Regions from separate parts of the Embleya australiensis genome, predicted to be linked through region 1. Evidence: riboswitches for the same ligand, from Rfam matches in the RefSeq annotation. Region 1 holds a riboswitch; the other holds the start of a gene.

Evidence for each region. Region 1 has a riboswitch for cyclic di-AMP ahead of ACMXN5_RS41080 (NlpC/P60 family protein). Riboswitches for the same ligand answer to the same signal wherever they lie in the genome.
Region 2: it holds a riboswitch for cyclic di-AMP, as region 1 does, so the genes downstream of both, ACMXN5_RS20100 (NlpC/P60 family protein) here and ACMXN5_RS41080 (NlpC/P60 family protein) in region 1, are expected to answer to the same signal.

The regions. Positions count from the first base shown of each region.
Region 1 is NZ_CP182423.1:2,473,911-2,483,221, forward strand. Features, by position in the region: gene ACMXN5_RS41070 (acyl-CoA dehydrogenase family protein) at 1-979, shown strand, start outside; gene ACMXN5_RS41075 (methyltransferase) at 1,131-2,915, shown strand; gene ACMXN5_RS41080 (NlpC/P60 family protein) at 3,063-4,025, opposite strand; cyclic di-AMP (ydaO/yuaA leader) riboswitch at 4,032-4,188, opposite strand; gene ACMXN5_RS41085 (DNA-binding protein) at 4,758-5,234, shown strand; gene ACMXN5_RS41090 (TMEM165/GDT1 family protein) at 5,268-5,852, opposite strand; gene ACMXN5_RS41095 (TetR/AcrR family transcriptional regulator) at 6,141-6,680, opposite strand; gene ACMXN5_RS41100 (DMT family transporter) at 6,677-6,997, opposite strand; gene ACMXN5_RS41105 (uridine kinase family protein) at 7,108-7,749, shown strand; gene ACMXN5_RS41110 (hypothetical protein) at 7,788-9,311, opposite strand, start outside.
Region 2 is NZ_CP182422.1:4,614,477-4,623,787, reverse strand. Features, by position in the region: gene ACMXN5_RS20120 (hypothetical protein) at 255-1,412, opposite strand; gene ACMXN5_RS20115 (PspC domain-containing protein) at 1,459-2,754, opposite strand; gene ACMXN5_RS20110 (ATP-binding protein) at 2,888-4,147, shown strand; gene ACMXN5_RS20105 (LuxR C-terminal-related transcriptional regulator) at 4,144-4,821, shown strand; gene ACMXN5_RS20100 (NlpC/P60 family protein) at 4,917-6,002, opposite strand; cyclic di-AMP (ydaO/yuaA leader) riboswitch at 6,012-6,150, opposite strand; gene ACMXN5_RS20095 (hypothetical protein) at 6,519-6,875, shown strand; gene ACMXN5_RS20090 (PIG-L deacetylase family protein) at 6,895-7,614, opposite strand; gene pcrA (DNA helicase PcrA) at 7,758-9,311, shown strand, end outside.

The DNA.
Region 1 (9,311 bases):
CGCCGTCACGCGCGCCGCGACCGCGATCGCCCTCGCCCACGCCCACCGGCGCCGCACGGTCGGCCCCTTCGATCCGGAAACCCCGGCGCTGGCCCACCGCAATCAGCAGCGCGCACTGTTCGGCGCCCACGCGGCGGCCTTGACCGCGACGGTGCTGGCCCGCCGGGCGACCGACCTGTGCTGGCGGTTGCCGGTGCACCGGGGGGCCGATCGGGGTCTGCCCCCGGCCACGATGCGCACCGCCTCGCTGCTCAAGGTGACCACCGATCGACTCGCCGAACAGGCCGTGTCGCGCTGTCGGCGGGCGTGCGGCGCGTTCGGCTTCTTCGCGGAGAACCGGCTGATCGACTACCAGGGCCTGGCGATGGCCTTCAACGCGGCGGGCGGCGACAACCAGTTGATCCTCCTCGACGCGGGCTGGTCGATGGCGACCGGCATCGACTACGAGCCCCCGGCAGCCCCCGACGACGCCGACGCTCCCGACGCCCCGGGCCGCGCCACCGCGCCCCTCGAACGCGCCGGCTGGGCCGGCCTGTTCCGCGCTCGCGAGCGACTGCTGCACGAAGGACTCGTCGAGCGGCTGCGGATCGGTGCGGAGCGGGGGACCGACCCGTTCGTCCTCCGCAACGACTGCGCCGATGCCGCCGAGCGCCTGGGCGAGGCGCACGCGGCGCGGATCACCGTCGAGGCGCTGATCCACGACGCCCGCCCGACGTTCGGGCACCGCGTGCCCGAGCCGGTGCTCGACGACCTGTGCCTGGTCCGGGTCCTGGAGGAAGTCACGGCACACGACGGCTGGTTCCTGGCCGCCGGTCTGCTCACCGCCGACGAGGTCCGCGCCCTGTCGGCCCGGATCGACGCCGCGTGCGCCCGACTGGCGCCGCACGCCCGGGCATTGGTCGACCTGCTGGACGTACCGCCGGGCCTGGTCCGGGGCGCCCTGGCCGGGGACGACCCGATCGGCGACCTGACGACGTGACGCCCCGCCGCCCCCGGATCCGCCTCCCCGGGCGCCACCCTCCTGACTCCCCATACCTCCACAGGGCGCCCCGCCCCGACCCGCGCACCCCCGCCGGGCCGTTCGGGACGCGCGCGCACCACCCCTCGGACCACGGACAAACGGAGCTTCGATGAACCCTGCACCTTCGACGGCCGTCCCGACCGGGATCGCCCCCGAGTACCTGTCCGATCCGGACGCCGACCGTATCCGCGCGTTGATCGACCACGTGTGCGGACACGGCGCGGCGGACATTCTCCGGGCCGCGCTGCCGCCGGGAGTTCCCGACGCGGTCGTGGACATGGTGTCCCGGCACTGCCGCTTCGACCACGCCGCGCTGCTCGTGTTCCCGGAGCGGCTCGGCGACCTGCTCGACCGACTGCCGCACTGGGGATTACGCACCATCGAGGTCGTGCCCAGCACCGTCGTTCGCAACCGCATCGCCGAACGCCTGGGCCTGCGCGCGGAATCGGTCGACGTACACATCGTGCGCTGCTCGCTGCCCGGCGACGGGGTCGCCGCCTGCGAGGGCCGCAACCTCGAACTGTTCGCCGTGGCACCGGTCCCGGGAGCCGACTTCGCCCGACTACGGGCCGAGGAGCGCGCCCGCAACGGCGAGACGCACTTCGCCTTCCGCGTGGTCGAGCCGACTCCGGTCACCCTCCTGGATCTGCACGACCTGCTGGTGTCCCGGGACGAGGTACTGCGGGACGGCGGCGGCTTCAATCCGCACGAGGACACCTTCGTGCTGTACTTCCGCAGCACCGGTGAACCGGCCTCGGACCGCTGGCCGCGCCGCCTGGAGATCCTGGCCACCGGTTCGTATCCCGAGGTTCTGCGGCGCCACGCGGCTCCGGACCCGGCGTCCGGTCGGGCCGGTTCGCCGGCGCACGAGGATCCGCCGCGCGAGGACCCGACCCGGGAGATGTTGCACCTGGTCACCGGCGCGTGGGTGACCCAGGCGATCGGTGTCGCGGCACGGCTGGGCCTGGCCGACCACCTCGGCGACGGGTCCCGGTCGGTGGCCGAGCTGGCCGAGGCGGCGGGTGCCGAACCGGACCGCCTGGGGCGGCTGATGCGCCTGCTGGCCGGGCACGGGGTGTTGCGGGTCGAGGCGGACGGACACTACCGGCTCACCGAGCGCGGTGCGCTGCTGCGCACCGATCGGGACGGATCGTTGGCCGCGCTGGCGGACCTGTACAGCGGTCTGTTCTTCACGTCGTATCTCGGCCTGGAACACACGGTGCGCACCGGCGAGGACGCGTTCACCCGGGTGCACGGCCGGGAGTCGTTCGAATATTTCGCCGAACACCCGGACGACGCCCGGCTGTTCCGGGAGGCGATGGCGTTCGGCACGATCGTCTTCGACGCGGTGCCGGCCGCCCTGGACCTGCCGCCGGCCGCGACGGTGGTCGATGTCGGGGGCGGCGACGGGGAGTTGCTCCTACGCGTGTTGCGCGAGCATGCGACCGCGCGCGGGGTGCTCTTCGAGCGGGGGCATGTGGTCGACGCCGCCCGGGAGTTGCTCACCGCATCGGCCGCCGAGGACCGGTGCGATCTGGTGGTCGGCGACTTCTTCACCGATCCGCTGCCCGGTGGCGGAGACGTGTACCTGCTGGCCCGGATCCTGCACGACTGGGCGGATGCCGAGTGCCTGGTCGTGTTGCGGGCGCTGGCCCGGGCGATGCCGGTCGACGCACGCCTGGCGATCGTCGAACGGCCGATCGTCGAGGCGGGCGGGTCGGTGTTGCCGCTGCGCTTCGACATCCAGATGATGACCAACGCCCGGGGCCGCGAGCGCACGGTGGCGGAGTATCGCGCGTTGCTGGCCGAGGGCGGCTTCGAACTGCTCGACCTGCGACCGCTGCCGCTGGACATGGCGGTACTCACCGCCCGACCGCGTCTTACGCAGGAGTAGCTACCCGGCGCACGTGCAGGCAGCGGATGTGCGACGGCGCCGTGCCCCCGACCACGGTCGGGGGCACGGCGCCGAGCCACTGCTGTCACAGCTACCGCCACTGCTGTGCGATGCTCACCCGGGCGCCGCCGCGGCCGGGTCGCGCGATCAGTTCGGGCGGGTCGCGCCGGCGATCGGCATGGTGTTGATCGAGGCGATCTCCACCGGCTTGCGCGAGTTGGCGGCGTGCACCATCTTGCCGTCGCCGATGTAGATGCCGACGTGGCTGATGCCCGAGTAGAAGAACACCAGGTCGCCGGGCTGCAGGTTGGCGATCGACACGTGCGGGTCGGCGGCGAACTGGTCGTTGGTCACGCGCGGCAGCGAGATGCCCGCCGCCTTGTACGCGGCCTGGACCAGACCCGAGCAGTCGTACGCGTTCGGGCCGGTGGCGCCGTACACGTACGGCTTGCCGACCTGCGCCTTGGCGAAGGCGACGGCCTGGAGGGCCTTGCTCGACGCGTTCGAGGAACCGCCGGTGGGCGCCTGGTTGCCCTTCGAGCCGCCGGTGGCGGGCTTGGCGGCGGGCTTGGCCGCGACGTCGACCGACGGCTTGCTCGTCGGCTTCGGCGCGGTCTTGCCGGTGACCGTGGTCTTCGGCTGGACCTGGATGCTTGGCTTGGCCGGGGCCTCCGCCTTGGGCTGCGCGGGCGCCGAGCCGGTCAGCCGCAGGGTCTGGCCGATCTCGATCAGGTCCGGGCCGGACAGGAGCACGTCGCGGTTGAGCTGGTACAGGCTCTGCCAGCCGCCGGAGACCTTGTTGGTCAGCGCGAGCTGGGACAGCGTGTCACCGGCCTGGACCAGGTAGCGGGCCTTGTCCGCGGCGGTGGTGGCCGCGGGCGCGGCGACCTCGGCCTGGACCGGGGCACTCTCGACCGCGGCGGTCGGCGTGGCCGACAGCACGGCGGAGGCGCCGGTGGGGGCCTGGTCGGTGGTGGGGACCTGTGCGTGGGCCGCACCGGCGCCGGCGACCGGGATGACGGCTCCCATGCCGGCGATGCCCACCGCCGCGACGAAGCGGCGGACGTTGGCGGGGCGGGCGGCTCGGTGGCGAGCGTTTGCGGACAGCATGAAATGGGGTCCTCTCCTGTCGCCTACGAGGTGAGCTGTCGGATTCGGACTGGAGCAGCCCGGTCGCTTCACGCGACTTCACCCCTAGCCGTCACCGGAACGATCCCGGCCACGGCGATTCACCTGGTTCCCCCGCTCCCGTCGGATTCTTCGCTGTAGACATCCCGCTGCCGGCGACGGGATTCGGCGTACCGGCGGCAGGGTTCACCCGAAAGGTGAATCGGCGAGAAAGGTAGGCAATGCGATGGGGAGATCACAACCGAATCCCAGACATTGTGCGGAGCGTAAAGGCGGAATAAAGGCGACATCTCGGCCGGCTTCGGTCGGAAGCACCCGCGATGACGAGGGCGTATCTCGGAGAGTGGCGTGACGGAGCGGTAACGGAAAATAGTCGAGATCCGTCGCCGGCCACCGAAAATGAATTGCAACCCGAAGTCGGCTATATAATTTATGTCCGTTTTATCCATGCGGGCTACATCACATTCCGGGCATCGGGCCGGCCGCCCCCCCGTGCCTACGCCCCGGCAGAGGGGCTTTCCACCGGACGGACGCGCCGGGGACCGTCACTGGTGCGGTCTCCTGCTCCTGGGTCCGGGTTTCACTCCGGCGCAACCCAGGCCGGATCGACGCGGGGGTAGGGGGCGGAATCAAGCCACATGAACAAAGTGTTCAACACGAATCATGCGACATGATCCATTGACATCGATCCGTGCGTCTCGGCATGCTGTGACCATGTCGTCGACTCCGGACACGCCCGCGACCCCCGAATCCCACGACCCCTTCACCGCGCCCGACCCCGAGCAGGCGCGGGCCCGGCGCGTACACGCCTCCCTGTTCCGGATCGCCGAGCGGCACGCGGCCACCGACGAGCAGCGCGCGCGGCAGGTGCACCCGTACATGCTCGGCCCGCACGAGGCGATCCGGCTGGTGTCGTTCCTGCTCGGCGGTATCGCGCAGCCCGCCGACGGCGAGCCGGCGGTCGACCACGCCGACATCACCGCCGCGCTGAGCCTGATCCCGATGGCCAGGGGCGAGATGGACGACCTGGAGGCGGGGCTGCTCCGAATGGCCCGGGGGCGCGAGATGACCTGGCAGGAGATCGCCTTCGGCCTGGGCCTGGGCACCCCGCAGGCGGCCCGCCAGCGCTACGAGCGCCTGCTCGGCCGCACCACCCCCGAGCCGGAGGACGACCCGGCCGCTCGGGCCTGAACGCGCGCGGGTCGGCTCGCAACACCCACCGGGTCAGCCCGCGAAGACCTCGACCAGGGACCAGATCGCCAGGCCGAGCATGCACACCCCGCCGATCCGCTGCACGGTCTGCAACGGCATGCGCTTGGCGATGAACCGCCCGGCGAGCAGCGCCAGCGCGGACACCGACATCAGCGCCGCGACCGAGCCGATCGCGGTGGACCAGGTGCCGTTGGTGGCGGCCAGGTTGGCGGTGGTGATCTGGGTCAGGTCGCCCCACTCGCTGATGAACACGGCCATGAAGGCGGTCGAGAACACCGCCCGGAATCCGGTGATCCGCGCCCCGCCGCCGTCCGCGTCCTCGTCGTCGGCACCACCGCGCAGCAGCATGAACGCGCCGAAGCCGAACAGCGCGGCGGAGACGAGCTTGACGATCCAACCGGGCAGCAGGCCGAGCAGGCCGCCCGCGCCCACGGCGAGCGCGACGTGCACGGCGAACGCGGTCGAGGTACCGAACCAGACGTAGAGCGGGCGCATGCGCGTGCCCATGGCGAGCGACGCGAACATGGTCTTGTCCGGGAGCTCGGCGAGGAAGATCAGCCCGAAGGCGGTCAGGATCGCCAGGAGGTCGAGGTGCATTCCGGGTGGCTTTCTGCGAGAGCCGGGCCCCGGGTCTTCACGAAGCGCCGCTCGGCGGATTGGAGGACCACTCGGCCCGGCACGACGGGGTGCGTCCGCGAGATTCGCGGACGCGTCGTTGCCTGGCCGAAGGTCTCGCCCACCCGTGATGATCGGGCCCGGCCACCGGGAGCCCGAGGGCTCCAGCATGTCGACGACCGGTTCGCGGGGCTACTCCCCTTCGCTGGCTGCGACCCTACCGCATGCGTACGACCCGCCCGAGCATCGCCGCGCGGGCCCGGGTCCGGCTCACGATGCCAGGCAGCGGGCCAGCGACCAGCGCAGTTGCTCCTCGTCCAGCGGCGTGCCCAGGGTCAACACCTGCAACATCGTGCCGTCCAGGAGCGTGACCGCCGCCGCCGCGGCGGGTGATCCGAACCGATCGGCCAGGGAGCCGCCGATCCCCTCGACCCACGCCCGCGCGAAACCGCGCAGCTCGGGACTGCGCGCCGCGGCCAGATACAACTCGTACTCGACCAGCGCCCGAGGGCGGTCCGCGAGGTATTCGGCGGTGAGCGTGGTGAGCACGCCGGGCACGTCGTCGCTGCCCCGGATCCGCGCCGCCCAGTCGTCCACCATCCGCACCGTCTCCGCCGACGCGTACTCCAGCGCCGCGGCGACCAGGTCGTCGAGCGACGCGAAGTAGTACGTGGTCGCCCCCAGCGGGACCTCGGCCCGCGCCGCGACCAGGCGGTGCGTGGTGTTGCCGACGCCCACCTCGGCGATGGCCTGGACGGCGCCGCGCACGATCCGCAACCGGCGGCCCTCCGGATCCCGGGTCGCGGTCAATGCGCACCACCCAGGTTCAGCACCACCACGCCCGCGATCACCAGGGCCATCCCGAACGCCTTGAGCAGCGTCATCGGCTCGTTCAGGAACACCGCGCCGACCAGGGCGATCGCCACCGTCCCGAGCCCCGACCAGATCGCGTACGCCGTGCCCACCTGCAACTGGCGCAGCGAGAGCGTCAGGAGATAGAAGGCGCCGGCATAGCCGCCCAGGCAGGCCAGCGTCGGCCACAGCCGGGTGAAGCCGTCGGTGCTCTTGAGCAGACTGGTCGCGATCACCTCACACGAGATCGCCAACCCCAGGAACAACCAGGCCATGTGCCCTCCCCACCGAGTTGTACAGATGTACAAGTACAAATGTACTGGAGCGGGGTGTGCGGTCGCCGGCCCCCGGCGGGCCTGGTCGTGGTGGTGGGTAGGCTGCGCCGATGCCCACCGAACGGCCCGAACGGCTCGATCCGCGCCGGTGTGCGACGGCTGCCCGGTTGGGCGCGTGTGCCGTGGCGCTCCCGCCGTCCGTCGGCCGGACCCGGTTGATCGCGGTGGACGGGATCGGCGGCTCGGGCAAGACCACGTTCGCCGACACGCTCACCGCGCACCTGCCCGGCGCGCCCGTGGTGCGGTTGGACGACTTCGCCCGGCCCGGCGACTTCTTCGGCTGGCTGCCGCGGTTGCGCGAGCAGTTGCTGGCGCCGCTGGCCCGGCACGAGCCGGCGCGGTGCGACATCTACGACTGGCCCGCCTATCGGATCGGCGGCTACCGCGAGATACCGGCCGCCCCGGTGGTGATCCTGGAGGGCGTCGGCGCGGCCCGCCGGGAACTCGCTACGGTCACCGCGCTGCGCGTCCTGGTCGACACTCCGGCCGAGGTCGCCGCCGCCCGCACGCTGGAGCGCGACGGGCCCGGACTCGCCTGGTTCTGGCGGTTGTGGCGCACCGCCGAGGCCGCGCACCTGGCCGCCGACCGTCCGTGGGAGCGCCCCCATCTGCGCGTCGACGGCACGAGTGGCCGGCTCGTGCCGCCCGGATCGCCCGCCTCACCAGCCGAGGCCGTCGCCGGATCCGGGTGAGCCCGCCGCCCGGGGAGTGGGCGGCGGGCTCGATCGGGCTACTTGCGGGCCAGTCGGCGGGCGGCGGTGTCCATCGCCTGGGCCCGGCGGTCCTCGGCCAGGTCGGCGATCTCCTCCGGGCTGGTGCTGTTCGCCCGCGCGTACTCCTCCGCCATCGCCTGCGAACTCGACCAGCCGCTCCAGTAGTTCTCGGTCCGGCTGAGCCCGGAGCCGTGTTCGAGGGCGGCGGTGTCGGCGGCCAGGGCGTGCGCCGTGTAGATGTCCATCATCCGGCCGGCGGGAACGCCGACGTGCGGGATGTAGCTCAGGATCTGCGCACTCGCGAGGGTCTGGTACTTGCGGTTCCAGGTCGCCTCGGTGACCCCCGCCTCGCGCGCCGCCACGATCGACTCGTCGCGCAGACCGTCCATCGTGCCCAGCGCGTTGAACGCCTGCCGGGCCTCGACGTCCATCGCCGGCAGCGCCCCCGGCGCCTTGACCACCGGGTGTGCGGCCAGCACGCCGGCGGCGTGTTCGACGGTGGCGCCGTGCATCACCGCGAACGCCTCGGGGTCGTTGCCCGCGCCGGTGATCACCCGCATCAGGTCCCGGTCGTGGAACATCGCCCCGTTCTGCCCGTCCTTGGCGACGAGTTGGTCGTACACGCCGTCGCCCATATAGGACGCGACCATGTTGCCGACGCTGTCCCGCAGGTTGGCCGCGAACTTGCCGCGCAGGCCGTCGTCGCCGCCGAGCGTGGCGACCGTGTCCCGCATGATCTGCCGCATCGTCTCGTCGTGCGGGGGATGCGGGCCGCCGGGCAGTCCGTAGCCGCCGCCGGGCGTCTGTCCGGTCGAGGCGGCCTCCAACGCCCGGCCCAACTGGTCGAGTCCGGGCGGGTTGTACCCCTCGGGGATCGGGCCCGCGCCGGCCCAGTCCGGCAACCAGTGCCGCTTGAGCATGTAGCCGACCTCGCCGGGGTGCTTGGCGGGATCGAAGAACTCCTTCGACGCCTCGGGGTTGTTGCCGAAGGCGGCCATCAGGCCGGTCATCGGGTCCAGACCCGCCCCGTGTCCGTCGGCGATGTCGAGCCGGAACCCGTTGTACATCGCGCCCGACGGCGTGTTCTTCATCCATACGGCGGGATCGTCCCGCTCCATGGCGCGCATGTCCTGGCTGATCAAGCGCAGGAAATCGGTGTCCTGATGCCCGGTGTCGAGCAGGGTGCCCAGGAGTTGATATCCGTAGGGCCGAAACGAATACAGCCCGATGTCGGTCTTCTCCCGGCCGGCCCGCATGAGTTCGTCGACCCACGCCCGATCGACGTGCGGCCCGGGGCCCTTTCCGGTACCGGCGGCCAGCACTCGACCGAGGTCGGCCTGGATCGCCTTCAGGTCCTCCTGTAAGCCCTTGGGTGCGTCGCCGCCGCCGAGCTTGGCGATCATCCCCGCCAGCCAGAGCGTGCCGCGCGGACCCTGTTGGTTCAGGAACGGGGTACCGAACGCCGGGTCGTCGGCGTTGGCGGCGAGGAGATTGCGCAGTTCGCCGCGCTCGGCCGGGCTGAGCATCATCAGCCGATTGGC
Region 2 (9,311 bases), on a different replicon from region 1:
GCCGCGCGTGCCGCGCGCGGACGCGGTACGCGGCTCGGCGCACGGAGACGGGCGCGGAGGTCCGGGGCGGCGCGGAGACGCGGGCGCGGAGGTGCGGGGCGCGGTGCCGAACCGAGGCGCGGGCGCGAAGCGGCAGAGGGGCGGGTTCGGAGATAGCGGGTGCGGACCCGGGGCAGTGCCCGCCGCGTACGCGCGAGGGGGCGGGTGGGCTGTCGGCCCACCCGCCCCCTCGTCGTATCGGCCACCCGCGTCGGCTACTTGGTCGGGTCGACGGCCGGCGGGGTGCCGTCCGGGCCGCCGTCGGACGCCGCCGGAGCGGCCGAGGATCCGGCCGGTGAGTCCGGCTCGGCCGGCGCTTCGATCACGGCCAAGATCTCCGTCTCGTCTTCCGCCTCGACCTCGGCATGACTCCCGGCCCCGGCACGGGATGTGACCTCGACCCCGGCTCCGGTCTCGGTGTCGGTCTCGACGTCGGTCCTGAGGTCGGCGCCGGTCTCGATGCCAGTCCTGAAGACCGTCTCGATCTCGCCGCCGGACTCGACATCCGTCCCGAGGTCGGTCCCGGTCTCGGTGTCGGACCCGACGCCAGACCCGAAGCTCGTCCCCATCTCGACGTCGGACTCGATATCCGTCCGGAGGTCGGCCCCAGCCTCGACGTCGGACTCGGCGTCCGTCCCGAAGCGGGTCCCGGTCTCGCTGCCAGTCCCGAGGTCGGCCCCGGTCTCGATGTCGGACTCGGCACCGGTCCCGGAGTCGGTGCCGATCTCAACGCCGGTCCCGAGGTCGGCGTCCGGCCCGAAGCCGGTCCCGGTCTCGGCGCCTGTCCCGAAGGCGGCCCCGGCCTCGGCGCCGGTCCCGAAGGCGGCCCCGGTCTCGGCGCCGGTCACGGAGGTGGTTCCGGTCTCGGCGCCGGTCACGGAGGTGGTTGCGGCCTCGATGCCGGGCTCGATGTCCGTCCCCGGCACCGTGGCGGCCTCGGGGTGGGGCGGCCGGCCTGGGCGGGTTGTCGGGTCCGGGGCGGTCCCGGGGTCGGCTGTCGGACGGGGCTCGGGGTCGGATCCGGCTTTCGGGTTCGGGTTCGGGTTCGTTCCGGTGTTCTCGCCGAGTGGGCCTACGCGCTCCTCGTGTCCGTCTCGGCCCACGAACGCCGTGCCGCCCGGCTCCGGCGGAGCCACCGGCGCGAAGAACCGGGCCGGCGGCGCGGGCGCGTCGGAGCGGCCGGTCGGCACCATCGACCACAGGGCCCCGGCGAGGCCCGCCAGGCCCACCCCGATCGCCGCGGTGGCCAGCGACCACTCGGGGCTCATCAGCGCGTGACCGCCCGCCCGTAGGAGATACGCGATCGCGATGGCGGTGAACACCACACCCGCGATCAGGGCCATCGGGTCGAAGCGCTGCCTGTTCGTCCTCATCGGGATTCGCCCTCCATCCGGGCCACGCCGTTCCTCGGTGTCGTGCTCATCGAGGCAGCCGTCCGTGGTCGTCGTACAGCAGTTCCACCTGGCCCACGCCGACCTTCAGGTCCAGCGTGATCGTGCCGCGCTCCGGCTGCGCGATCGGCTCCAGCGTCTCGCTCCGGTCCGGCCGCCAGCCGTCGTCGCGCCCGCTCGTCGTGCGCACGTCGCCCACGTCGGAGCGGCCCTTGAACACCACCCTGACGTCCTTGGGCACCCACACCTGGATCTGCCCGGCGCCCACCGTGGCCTTGACCGTCGCCGCGCGGGCCGGCCCCAGGTCGAGGCTGCGCAGGTCCAGGTCCATGTCGCCGCCGCCGAGGTGGTACGACGCGGGCAGCGCCGCGACCGAGGTCGGCGTGTACGTGCGCTCCCCCCACGGCCCGGTCAGCGGCACGGTGATCGCGGTCAGCCCGGCGAGCAGCGCGGTGAGCGCGAGGGCGGGCAGGATCAGCAGCCGGGCCCGGCCGAACCAGGTGCCCGCGATCAGGCCCAGTCCGACGACGCCGAGCACGATGGCCACCGCGACGGTGAACGTCACGTCGACCGCGTCGCTGCGGTTGAGCACCCACAGCAGGCCGCCGACCATCGTGGCCACGGACAGCGTGGCCAGCGCCACGTACGAGCGCGGACGCTTCGCACCCTTCCCCGGCTCGGCCGCGACCGGCTTCGCGGGCGGCTTCCCACCCTCCGGCGCCGAGCCGCCACCGGGCGCCTGCCACCACATCGGCGGTCCCGGCGCGGTGTCGCCGGCCGGGACGGTGTCGACCGGCGCGGGAGCGCTCGCCATCGCCGCGACCCCCGCCGTGCGCGCGGCGGCCTCGGACCTGCGTTTCGTGTCGGTCCAGACCATGAACAGGACCACGGCGGTGATCATCATCAGCGGGACCGACGGGCCGAAGCCCGAGTCCAGATACGTGAAGAACAAGGCGACCCCCATCACGGCGACCACGGTGGCGGCCGTCGCCCCGCGGTCGAACTTCCCGGAGAGCACCCGGCGCAGCACCGGCTGCTCCTCTCCACGGGCCGGGATCAACAGCCAGCCCAGGCTGTACACCAGTACGCCCACCCCGCCGAAGAGCGACAGCACCGCGAAGACGATGCGGAAGATCACCGGATCGAGGCCGAAATGCTCGCCGAGCCCGCCGCACACGCCGGAGACCATGCGGTCGTCGACGCTGCGCAGAAGTTGGGGTCGAGTGGTCGTCGTCGTGGGCGCCGCGGACGACCCCGGAGGGCCGCCCGGGACGTCGCCGGCCCGGTCGCCGGCCGAGACACCGGGTTTCATGTCGTCGTTCATGGGTCCATCGTGGCGTGCGCGCGGCCCCGTTCCCATCGGGCTCCGCCCTGGTCGACCCCTGGTCCGACCCTGAGGGGGAATCAGGGTCGGGCCCTGATGCGCCCCGGCTTGCCGGCGTGTGACGATCGGTCGTGTGACCGCCGTATATCCGCCCCCCGCCGCGCCGAACCGGCCCGCGTACCCGACGCCGAAGCTCCGCCGCGCCGCGTCCCACCGGTTCGCCGGCGGCGTCGCGCGCGGCCTGGCCGAGCATCTCGGCGTCGAGGTGGTGGTGCTGCGCGTCGCCTTCGTCGCGCTCGCGTTCTTCGCGGGCCTGGGCGTGGTCCTGTACGCGGCCTTTTGGATCTTCGTACCGCAGAGCGTGACCGACGCCGCCCCGCCGAGCCGCGAGCGCGGCCGGGAGCGGCATCAGGCGCTCGCGCTGATCATCGTGCTGATCGCGGCGACCATGCTCACCGGGCTCGGGACCGACACCGACGCCGGTTCCGGCGACTGGTTGTGGCCGCTGCTCGTGGCCGGGCCCGGAGTGATCCTGCTGTGGCGTCAGGCCGACGAGTCGCAGCGGCAGCGCTGGTTCTCGCTGGACGGGCGCAGCCGGGTGGCGGGTTGGCTGCGCGCCCTGATCGGCGCCACGCTGGTGGTCGCGGGCCTGATCTTCTTCTCGCTCGGCCGCGGCGGTATCGGCGACGCGCTGGCCGCGATGCGCGGCGCGGGCCTGCTCCTGGTCGGCCTGCTGGTCATCTTCGGCCCGTATCTGCTGCGGCAGACCCGCGAGCTGGGCGCCGAGCGCCGGGCCCGCATCCGGGCCCAGGAGCGGGCCGAGGTGGCCGCGCACGTGCACGACTCGGTGCTGCACACGCTGACCCTGATCCAGCGCCAGGTGGAGGACCCGCGCGAGGTGGCCCGGTTGGCCCGGGCGCAGGAGCGCGAGTTGCGGGCCTGGTTGTACCGCCCCGACGGCGAGGAGCCGGACCGCACCTTCGCCGCCGCGCTGCGCGGGGTCGCCGCCGAGGTGGAGGACGCGCACGGGGTGTCGATCGAGATCGTGTGCGTGGGCGACTGCCCGGTCGACGACCGGCTCTCCGCGCTGATCGCCGCCGCGCGCGAGGCGATGGTGAACGCGGCGAAGTACGCGGGCGGCGCGGCGATCTCGGTGTTCGGCGAGGCCGACGAGGACACGGTCACGGTGTTCGTCCGCGACCGCGGGCCCGGTTTCGACCCGGACTCCGTACCCGCAGACCGGCTGGGTGTGCGAGAGTCCGTGCTCGGGCGCATGCGCCGCAACGGGGGCGCCGCGAACATCCGCAGCGAACCCGGCGAGGGCACCGAGGTCGAGCTGGAGATGCGCCGCGCCGACGCCGGCCGGTCCGCTGTGGGAAGGACGAACACGTGAACACCACCGAGACGAGTAGCGCACCCGTCGAGGGCACGCCCCGCACCCGGGTGGTCCTCGTCGACGACCACCGGATGTTCCGCACCGGCGTGCGCGCCGAGATCGGCGAGGCGGTCGAGGTGGTCGGCGAGGCCGACGACGTGGCGAGCGCGGTGGCCGTGGTCACCGAGACCCGCCCCGAGGTGGTCCTGCTCGACGTGCACCTGCCCGGCGGCGGCGGGGTCGAGGTGTTGCGCCGGTGCGCGTCGCTGATCCCGGCGGTGCGCTTCCTGGCGCTGTCCGTGTCGGACGCCGCGGAGGACGTGATCGGGGTGATCCGGGGCGGCGCCCGGGGCTATGTGACCAAGTCGATCACCGGCGACGAGCTGATCCGCGCGATCGGCCGGGTCGGCGAGGGCGACGCGGTGTTCTCGCCGCGCCTGGCGGGCTTCGTACTGGACGCGTTCGCGGCCACCGACGTGCCGCCGATCGACGAGGACCTGGACCGGCTCACCCAGCGCGAGCGCGAGGTGCTGCGGCTGATCGCGCGCGGCTACGCCTACAAGGAGATCGCCCGCCGACTGGTCATCTCGGTCAAGACGGTGGAGACCCATGTCTCCGCCGTGCTGCGCAAGTTGCAGCTGTCCAACCGGCACGAGCTGACCCGCTGGGCGACGGACCGGCGACTGGTCTGACCGGTCGCGGACGCCCGGCACATACGACGACGGCGCCCGTCCTCGGATTCGTTCCGAGGACGGGCGCCGTCGTATGTGCCGGGTGCCCGAGGGCTCTAGCCGGGGCGGATGGCCGCGAGGAACGGCATCGAGTCCAGCGGCGCCTTGGTCACGGTCTTGCCCGGACGCGGGGCATGCACGATCTGGCCGTTGCCGATGTACATGCCCACGTGGCGGTTGTCCGAGTAGAAGAACACCAGGTCGCCCGGCTGGAGGGCGCTCTTGGCGATCCTGGGGCCGTCGTTGATCTGGGTCCAAGTGGTGCGGCTGAGCGAGACGTTCGCCGCCTTCCAGGACGCCTGGGTCAGGCCCGAGCAGTCGTACGAGCCGGGGCCCTCGGCACCGGAGACGTACGGCTTGCCGATCTGTGCCAGCGCGAAGTTGATCGCGGCCTGGGCCCGACCGGACGCCGGGACGCTGGTCGCCGGCGCGGTGTCCTTGTCCTTGTCCCGCGAACTGCGGTCGTTGCCCCGCGTGCTGTCGTTCGCGTGCTCGTCCGAGTCGAGGACTTCCTTCTTCTGCTGCTCGGTGAGCGTGTTGAGCAACCGCTGCGCCTCGGCCAGCTTGGCCTGGATGTCGGTCTTGTTCTTGTTCAGGTCGGTGCGCAGCTTCTCCAGTTCCGCGAGCTGCGAGGAGGCCTCGGTGCGGTCCTGCTGGAGAACTCGGGCCTGCGCCGCGATCTGCTTCAGCTTGGCGGCCTGCTGGCCGTCGAGCTGGGACAACATCTGCGACTTCTGCAGGTAACCCTCGGGGTCGCCGCTGAGCGCGAGCGAGAGCGACGGCGGGAGGCCGCCGCTGCGGTACTGGTTGGCCGCCAGGACACCGATCTGGTCGCGCAGGGCGTTCAGCGCGGCCTGTTCCTCGGTGATCCGGGCCTGCGTCTGGTTCGCGGTGCCCTGCTGCTTCTCGATCTGCTCCTCGACGCCGTTGGCGGCGTCGGTGGCCTTGATCACGTCACTGTGCAGCTGGTTGACGCGGTCCTTGGTCTGCTGGAACGACTGCGCGGGATCCGCGCTCGCGGTGCCGGCGAAGGTCATCACGCCGGTCATCGTCGCGGCGGCCGTAACGACGGTCGCGGCGGTACGCACGGCGGTGCGCGGCTTGGGCTTGCGGTGTTGCCCGGGTCGACGTTGGGACGCCACTGGTGGCGGGTCTCCTTCCTCGGCCGCCTACCGGGTTAGCTGACGGGTTCGGGCGGAAGAAGGCGCCCTACGGTGCCGAAGCACCGATTCACCCCAAGGGACTGCGAGGGTCCCCGGTTCCGGCTGCGCGTCGCGACGACCGTGGTTGCCCACCGTCACCGAAACCCGTCACCGAATTCGGCGGAGGCGATCGTGTCGACCGGGTGGCCGACCTCGAGCCGATCGCCTGCCGCAGAACACTAGTCACACGCGTGTCAGGACCATCACCATTGGCCTTCGTATTGCCAAAACTTTACCAATGTCACCGTTTCCATCTCCGCGTATCACGGGAAAAGCGCCCGGATTCCCTAAAGTCGATCTTGATCCCTTTTGGCGATCTTTAATGGCATTCGACCGATGGTGAGGCGTGAACCGCCGCCGGCTAGGCTGCCGGACGGCGGCGGGGGTCTTGGCGTCGGCGCCGAGAACGCCGGCCGGATGCCCACCGGGGCGACGATCGACGAGGGGTTGTACGACGTGGACGTTCTGCGGCAGATCCTGCTGGTGCTGCACATCGTGGGCATCGCGGCCCTGCTCGGCGGCTTCCTCACCCAGATGTCCGCGCTGCGCACCGGCGACGTGCGGATCGTGCCCGCGATGACGCACGGCGCGCTGACCATGCTCGTCACCGGCCTGGCCCTGGTGGGCGTGGTGCAGTCCGGCCTGGACCGGGACGTGGACACCGCCAAGATCGGCACCAAGCTCGGCATCCTGCTGGTCATCCTGCTGCTGGTGTGGGGCAACCGCGCCGCGGACCGGGTGTCCGCGCGCGTCCTCGGCGCGATCGGCCTGCTGACCGTGGCGAACATCGCCATCGCCGTGATGTGGACCTGAGCGGCCGGTCCCGCCGCCGCTAGCGGGTGTCCACCACCCGGAACACCTCGGCCATACGTCCGGCGCCCAGGTCGAACCGCGCCGCGTTGCCCTCCAGCATCGACACGACGTGCTCGCGCAGCTCCGGCAGATGGCCCGTCTGGCTCTCGTGCGACAGCAGCGCCGCGATCTTGCGCTCGAACACCTCCGTCACGTCCACCGCGTGGTTCGGCGCCGCGGTCGGCGACAGCCAGGTCTCCGGCACCGTCCACTCCTTCAGCCCCTCCGCCTCCAGCAGTTCGGGGTGGGCGAACGGGTTGCGCGCGTCCGGATAGATGGCCCGCATCGCCGCCTCGCCGGCCTCCAGGTGGTCGGGGTGGCTCGGCGCCAACCGGGTCCAGTCCCGCTCCGGACTCGGGATCACCATGCGCTGCGGGCGCACCTGCCGGATCACCCGGCTGATGTCGCGCCGCAGTTCCATGGAGGCCGCCAAGCGCCCGTCCGGATACCCCAGCCAGTACAGCTGCCGCACCCCCACGTGCGCCGCCGCCGCGCTCTGCTCGGCCCGCCGGATCCCGCCGATCTCGGACCGGGGCACCGCCGGATCGAACCCGCCCGCGTCCCCGTCGGTGACCAGGCAGTAGCTCACCTCGATGCCCGCCTCGGTCCACGTGGCGACCGTCCCCGCCGCCCCGAAGTCGATGTCGTCCGGGTGCGCGGCCAGCACCAGGACCCGCTCCACGTCGCGATCGTCCAGCACGATGTACTCCCTTGATCCGACTCGCTCCGACCCGAACCGACCCGATGTCCGACGGGGCGAAGATGGTTGTCGGCGCAATGATCCCTGCCCGCGACAACGGCCCGGGCACGACCCGCCCGACACCCACCTAGACTCGGGGAACGATGAGCAGCCTCTTCGACGACATCCCCCTGCCCGGTTTCGACACCGCGGCCAAGAAGTCCCCCGCCGGCTCCGCGGACGAGATCCCGCTGCCGCCCGAGCCGGACGAGAACCACGTGTACGGCCTGCCGGAGGACTATCCGGACGACCTGTACGAAGGGCAGTACGCACCGCCGCCCGAGCCGCGCGACGCCTACTACCGCAACGGCGCCCCGCGCCCCGTGGTGGACCCGGCCCGGCTGCTCGACGGGATGAACCCGCAACAGCGCGCCGCGGTCGTGCACGAGGGGTCCCCGCTGCTCATCGTGGCGGGCGCGGGCTCCGGCAAGACCCGTGTGCTGACCCACCGCATCGCCCACCTGCTCGCCTCCCGGCACGTGCACCCCGGCGAGATCCTGGCGATCACGTTCACCAACAAGGCCGCCGCCGAGATGCGCGAGCGGGTCGAGGCGCTGGTCGGGCCGCGCACCAAGGCGATGTGGGTGTCCACCTTCCACTCGGCCTGCGTACGCATCCTGCGGCAGCAGTACAAGAAGCTCGGCATGAGCTCCTCGTTCTCCATCTACGACTCGGCCGACCAGCAGCGGCTGATGGCGATGGTCTGCCGCGACCTCGACCTGGACCCGAAGAAGTTCCCGCCGCGCAAGTTCAACGCGCAGGTGTCCAACCTCAAGAACGAACTGATCGACCACGAGGACTTCGCGGCCAAGGCGATCAACGAGTCCGAGCGCATACTGGCGCAGGCCTACACGATGTACCAGGAGCGGCTGCGCCAGGCCAACGCGCTCGACTTCGACGACCTGATCATGACCACGGTGCACCTGCTCCAGGCGTTCCCGGACGTCGCCGAGCACTACCGGCGACGGTTCCGGCACGTGCTGGTGGACGAGTACCAGGACACCAACCACGCGCAGTACACGCTGGTGCGCGAGCTGGTCGGCGGCGCGGCCGGCAGCGGCCCGCGCCTGACGGTGGACGGCGAGTTGGTCAACCCCGCCGAGGCCGGGCTCGTCGGGCTCGAACCGGCCGAGTTGTGCGTGGTCGGCGACGCGGACCAGTCGATCTACGCGTTCCGCGGCGCGACCATCCGCAACATCCTCGACTTCGAGGCCGACTACCCGAACGCCACCACGATCCTGCTGGAGCAGAACTACCGCTCCACGCAGACCATCCTGAGCGCGGCCAACGCGGTGATCGAGCGCAACAGCAACCGGCGCGCGAAGAACCTGTGGACCGACGCCGGCGCCGGCACCCCCATCGTCGGCTACGTCGCGGACGACGAGCACGACGAGGCGCAGTTCGTCGCCGACGAGGTGGACCGCCTCACCGACGCGGGCCACACCAAGCCGGGACAGGTCGCGGTGTTCTACCGGACCAACGCCCAGTCCCGCGTCTTCGAGGAAGTCTTCATCCGGGTCGGCCTGCCGTACAAGGTCGTCGGCGGCGTGCGCTTCTACGAGCGCCGCGAGGTCCGCGACGTGCTCGCCTACCTGCGCCTGCTGGCCAATCCCGACGACACGGTCTCGCTGCGCCGGATCCTGAACGTGCCCAAGCGC